One region of the Pseudomonas sp. nanlin1 genome, then DNA from elsewhere that is predicted to be linked to it. Evidence: predicted binding sites of a transcription regulator. Region 1 holds the regulator's gene; the other holds the start of a gene.

Region 1 (3,207 bases):
TTTCTATATGATCGTTGGCCTGGTACAGGCCGACCAAGGTCGCGTACTGATCGACGACCTCGACGTCAGCCATCAGCCCATGCATGGCCGCGCACGCTCGGGTATCGGCTACCTGCCCCAGGAAGCCTCGATCTTTCGCAAGCTGTCGGTGGCCGACAACATCATGGCGATTCTTGAAACGCGCAAAGAACTCGACAGCGCTGCGCGTCGCCAAGAGCTCGAAAGCCTGCTACAGGAATTCCATATCACCCATATTCGTGACAACCTCGGCATGAGCCTGTCCGGGGGTGAGCGCCGCCGTGTGGAAATCGCCCGGGCTTTGGCCACCGCGCCCAAGTTCATCCTGCTCGATGAGCCGTTTGCCGGTGTCGACCCTATCTCGGTGGGCGATATCAAGCAGATTATCCAGCACCTTAAAAGCAAGGGCATTGGGGTTCTGATCACCGACCACAACGTTCGCGAAACCCTTGATATCTGTGAAACCGCCTACATCGTCAACGACGGCCAGCTGATCGCTGAAGGTGATTCCCAGGCGATTCTGGCCAACGAACTGGTGAAGGAAGTCTATCTGGGCCACGAGTTCCGGCTCTAGACTTGGCTGTCACTGGTCACCAATGATCGCGTTTTGGCATTAATTGAGCTTACGCCCTAGGCAAACACGGGGTGTTCAGGCATATAATTTGCTTACGACATAAAACTGGGCACCCCGGTGCCCTGTAGTGGATGGCGCGTTGCGCCGGCGAATAAGGTGTTAAGCCCCTGCCATGAAACCATCGCTCGTCCTACGAATGGGCCAGCAACTGACGATGACACCGCAGTTGCAACAGGCTATCCGGCTTCTCCAGCTTTCGACCCTTGACCTCCAACAGGAGATTCAGGAAGCGCTGGAGTCCAATCCAATGCTCGAACGCCAGGAAGAAGGCGATGATTTCGACAACAGTGACCCGCTTGCCGATCACGTCGAACAGAAAGTCACCCCAGAGGTGCAGGAGCCGAGCTTCCAGGAAAGTGCGCCGACCGTAGACAACCTGGAAGAAGGCGACTGGAGCGAACGCATCCCCAATGACCTGCCGGTCGATACCGCCTGGGAAGACGTTTACCAGACCAGCGCCAGTAGCCTGCCGAGCAACGACGACGATGAATGGGACTTCACCACCCGCACCTCGGTTGGCGAGAGCTTGCAGAGCCATCTGCTGTGGCAGCTGAACCTGGCCCCGATGTCCGATACCGACCGGTTGATCGCGGTGACGCTGATCGACTGCATTAACAACCAAGGCTATCTCGACGAGACGCTGGAAGAGGTGTGCGGGTCGTTCGACCCCGAACTGGACATCGAACTGGATGAAGTCGAGGCCGTACTTCACCGTATTCAACAATTCGAGCCTGCGGGCATTGGCGCGCGCAGCCTAAGCGAGTGCCTGCTGCTGCAATTGCGCCAACTGCCCGCCAATACCCGCTGGCTGGCCGAAGCCCAACGTCTGGTCCGCGACTTTATCGACATGTTGGGCAGCCGCGATTACAGCCAGTTGATGCGGCGCATGAAGCTCAAAGAAGACGAGCTGCGCCAGGTGATCGAGCTGGTGCAGAGCCTCAACCCACGCCCAGGCTCGCAAATTGAGTCTAGCGAGCCGGAATACGTAGTCCCTGACGTCATCGTGCGCAAAGACAACGAACGCTGGCTGGTGGAGCTCAATCAGGAGTCAGTACCGCGCCTACGGGTGAACCCGCAATATGCCGGTTTCGTACGGCGTGCGGACACCAGTGCCGACAACACCTTCATGCGTAATCAGTTGCAGGAGGCCCGTTGGTTCATCAAGAGCCTACAGAGCCGCAACGAAACCCTCATGAAGGTGGCGAGCCAGATCGTCGAGCACCAGCGTGGTTTCCTCGACTACGGCGATGAGGCCATGAAGCCACTGGTACTGCACGACATCGCCGAAGCGGTTGGCATGCACGAATCGACTATTTCCCGGGTCACTACCCAGAAATACATGCATACCCCACGGGGTATCTACGAACTGAAATACTTTTTCTCCAGCCACGTGAGCACCTCTGAAGGCGGTGAATGCTCGTCCACCGCCATTCGCGCAATCATCAAGAAACTGGTCGCTGCGGAAAATCAGAAAAAGCCGTTGAGTGACAGCAAGATCGCTGGTTTACTGGAAGCACAAGGCATTCAGGTGGCCCGTCGCACTGTTGCCAAGTACCGCGAGTCATTGGGCATCGCACCGTCCAGTGAGCGCAAGCGTCTAATGTAGTAAGTGCACCTAGGCCGGCCACCTGACGATGTGCCACAGCGTTCCAGCGGCAAACATCAACGTTTGCCTCTTTATGCACTGGCAATAAGGAGAAGCGGTATGCAAGTCAACATCAGTGGGCACCAACTGGATGTGACCGGCCCGATGCGCGACTACGTGAGCGAAAAACTCGCCCGGCTCGAACGCCATTTCGACAAGATCACCAATGTGCAAGTCATTATGGAGGTCGAGAAGCTCAAGCAAAAAATCGAAGCCACCCTGCATATTCCTGGTGGTGAAGTGGTCGCCAACGCAGAGCATGACGACATGTATGCCGCCATCGACCTCCTCACCGACAAGCTAGACCGCCAACTCAAGAAACATAAGGAAAAACAGCAAAGCCTGCTGCAAGGTGCGGCGGCCCGCTGATACTCCCCCATGATCCGACTTGAAACTATCCTGACCCCCGGCCGTTCCCTGGTGAACGTGCCGGGCGGCAGTAAAAAACGTGTACTCGAACAAATTGGCAACCTGATCGGCGAACAAGTGCCCGACATGGAAGCGCAAGAAGTGTTCGAAAGCCTGGTCGCTCGCGAAAAACTCGGCTCCACGGGCTTTGGCAATGGCATAGCCATTCCACACTGCCGCCTGAAGGGTTGTCACACCCCTATCAGCGCCCTGCTTCACCTGAAATCCCCGGTTGACTTCGACGCCATCGACGGCGAGCCGGTCGACCTGTTATTCGTGCTATTGGTGCCTGAAGCGGCCACCGATGCTCACCTCGAACTGCTCCGGCAGATCGCTGAAATGCTGGATAAGAAAGACATCCGAGAAAAACTACGTTCAGCCGAAAGCAACGAAGCCCTGTATAAAGTTGTATTGGACTTCCAGAACGGTTCCTAACCATGCGTTTAATTGTCGTCAGCGGCCGCTCAGGCTCAGGAAAGAGTACTGCCCTCGCGGTGTTGGA
Region 2 (3,207 bases), 600 kb from region 1:
TGAGCACCACGCCCATGTGGCTGTCATCGACCTTGCCGAGGATTTCACCCAGCACTTCTTCGAAGGGCACGCTGATAAACAGCACCCGCTGTGAGCTGCCGTATTTCTTCCAGAGAAAATGCGCGACTTCCATCACGCCCAACTCGTGGGCACGCCCGCCCAGGTTGAAGAAGCAAAAGTGGCTCATCAGGCCGCGGCGCATCATCTGATAGGCCGCGACGGTGGAATCGAAACCACCGGACATCAGCACCAGGGCCTGCTCCAGGGCGCCGAGCGGGAAGCCCCCCATGCCTTCGTGCTGGCCATGGATGACGAACAGGCGCTGGTCACGAATCTCCAGGCGGACCTTGACGTCCGGGTGCTTCAGATCGATGCCGGCGGCCCCGCACTGCTGGCGCAACTGACTGCCGACATAACGGTCGACGTCCATCGAAGTAAAAGGGTGCTTGCCGGCGCGCTTGCAGCGCACCATGAGGATCTTGCCGGGCAGCAGGTGACCGAAATGCAGCTTGCACTTGGCCACGATATCGTCGAAGTCGCCCAGTGGGTATTCGTCCACCTGCAAAAAATGCGCGATACCGGGCGTACAGCTCAAGCGCTCGGTCATTTCGCGCAGCAGTTTGGGGTCGTCAACCTGGGTCTGCACTTCTAGGTTGTCCCAAACGCCGCTCACCATCAGTTTCGGGTCCAGGTCGCGGCATACCGTACGGATGTTTTTCGCGAGCTGACGGATGAAGCGCTTGCGCACCGGCCCGCTCTTGATGGTGATTTCAGGGAAGACTTTTACGATAAGTTTCATGAAAGCGGTGCGCGATATGCCAGCGTAAAAAGAGGGGGGCGGATTATAGCGGAAATCGCTCAAGGTTTAACCAGTTATCGTACAAACGGTTTTATGCGCCTTTTATTGGTGCGATATGATTTTTTTACGCCCCAAAAAGAAGCGTTAATAATTCGCCTAACCCGCTCAAGCGCCCTAAACGCCAGTGTTTACCCAGGAAATCCCATCTCGGGGCACTGGCATGCAATTTGCTCCCTTGTGAGGCAGGTTGCCTTGGCGGAGTATTCCCGCCAGCATCACCAAAATTAAAGGGCTCACCAACACCTGCCCTAATCCACCCGGAGGACAACATGTCGAAGTCGGTTCAACTCATCAAAGATCATGACATTAAGTGGATTGATCTGCGCTTCACTGACACCAAAGGTAAGCAGCAGCACGTCACCATGCCAGCGCGTGATGCCCTGGATGACGACTTCTTCGAAGTGGGCAAGATGTTCGACGGCTCCTCCATTGCCGGCTGGAAAGGCATCGAAGCGTCCGACATGATCCTGCTGCCGGACGACGAAACTGCAGTCCTCGACCCGTTCACCGAAGAGCCTACCCTGATCCTGGTCTGCGACGTCATCGAGCCGTCCACCATGCAAGGCTACGACCGCGACCCACGCGCCATCGCCCACCGCGCCGAGGAATACCTGAAGTCGACCGGTATCGGCGACACCGTATTCGTAGGTCCGGAACCCGAATTCTTCATCTTCGACGAAGTGAAGTTCAAGTCCGACATCTCCGGTTCCATGTTCAAGATCTTCTCTGAGCAGGCGTCCTGGATGACCGACGGCGACATCGACGGCGGCAACAAGGGCCACCGTCCAGGCGTGAAAGGCGGTTACTTCCCACTGCCACCGGTCGACCACGACCACGAAATCCGTACTGCCATGTGCAACGCACTGGAAGAAATGGGCCAGACCGTTGAAGTGCATCACCACGAAGTGGCGACTGCCGGCCAGAACGAAATCGGCGTCAAGTTCAACACCCTGGTGAAGAAGGCTGACGAAGTTCAGACCCTCAAATACTGCGTGCACAACGTGGCAGACGCCTACGGCCGCACCGCTACCTTCATGCCTAAGCCTCTGTACGGCGACAACGGCTCGGGTATGCACGTGCACATGTCCATCTCCAAAGATGGCAAGAACACCTTCGCTGGCGAAGGCTATGCCGGCCTGTCCGACACCGCCCTGTACTTCATCGGCGGTATCATCAAGCACGGTAAGGCGCTGAACGGCTTCACCAACCCGTCGACCAACTCCTACAAGCGTCTGGTCCCAGGTTTCGAAGCTCCAGTGATGCTTGCCTACTCGGCGCGCAACCGCTCGGCATCCATCCGCATTCCTTACGTCAACAGCCCTAAAGGCCGCCGTATCGAAGCACGCTTCCCGGACCCAGCAGCCAACCCTTACCTGGCTTTCGCTGCCCTGTTGATGGCTGGCCTGGACGGCATCCAGAACAAGATTCACCCTGGCGATGCCGCTGACAAAAACCTCTACGACCTGCCGCCTGAAGAGGCGAAAGAGATCCCCCAGGTTTGCGGTAGCTTGAAAGAAGCCCTGGAAGAGCTGGACAAAGGTCGCGCGTTCCTGACCAAAGGCGGCGTTTTCAGCGACGACTTCATCAATGCTTACATCGAACTGAAGAGCGAAGAAGAAATCAAAGTTCGCACCTTCGTGCACCCACTGGAATACGACCTGTACTACAGCGTCTGATTTCGGCGATGTGAAAAAGGCTTCCTTCGGGAGGCCTTTTTTTATGCCTGGCATTTTGGCCAGCTGTAAACAACTGGTACACCTACCGGGTGGACGCAGGAATACCCACAATGCACATTAAGGGCTCCAAAGGTATGAAAATTGGCAGGAGCCATCATGCAACGCCTACATTTCCCCGTTATTGCCCTACTGGCCGCGGTACTCTCCCCATTCGCTCTGGCTGCGCCGCCGGGCGTCGAAACGCAGGTGCTATTGCGCAGCGATAAGTCCTGGGACGGCACGGATTACACCGCCTACCCCACCACCGCGCCAGAGCTAACCGTGCTGAAAATCAGCATTGCACCCGACACCGAGCTGGATTGGCATTCGCACCCCATCCCCAACGCGGCGTACGTGCTCTCGGGCGAAATAACCGTCGAAGCGAAGAACAGCAATGCCAAACAGACTTTGCGCCAAGGCGATACCTTGGCCGAAATGGTCAATCTACCGCACCGAGGTAAAACCGGGGGTCAGCCTGCCGAGTTGATCGTGTTCTATGCCGGCAGCAAAGGGCTGCCGCTTTCGCAAAAGGAATGATCGCGTGGGGCGATCCGCAGCCTTGATGCCGAAACGCCCAGTCCAAACCCAGCTTGATTTAATAAAGGCCACCTTCGGGTGGCTTTTTTATCGGCG

The links. Region 1 encodes sigma-54, which starts transcription at its own class of promoters, with help from an activator protein. Its sites were predicted from a motif close to ANTGGCATNNANNTTGCTNT; they were not measured.
Region 2: glnA (glutamate--ammonia ligase) is a predicted target of sigma-54. The motif match lies at 1,014-1,033, and genes of this name have one in related genera.

What each region holds. Positions count from the first base shown of each region.
Region 1 covers NZ_CP124218.1:4,562,839-4,566,045, forward strand. Annotated here, with positions in the region: gene lptB (LPS export ABC transporter ATP-binding protein) at 1-592, shown strand, start outside; gene QCL65_RS21080 (RNA polymerase factor sigma-54) at 765-2,258, shown strand; gene hpf (ribosome hibernation-promoting factor, HPF/YfiA family) at 2,358-2,666, shown strand; gene ptsN (PTS IIA-like nitrogen regulatory protein PtsN) at 2,676-3,140, shown strand; gene rapZ (RNase adapter RapZ) at 3,143-3,207, shown strand, end outside.
Region 2 covers NZ_CP124218.1:5,158,066-5,161,272, forward strand. Annotated here, with positions in the region: gene thiI (tRNA uracil 4-sulfurtransferase ThiI) at 1-799, opposite strand, end outside; gene glnA (glutamate--ammonia ligase) at 1,129-2,535, shown strand; gene QCL65_RS23780 (cupin domain-containing protein) at 2,692-3,111, shown strand.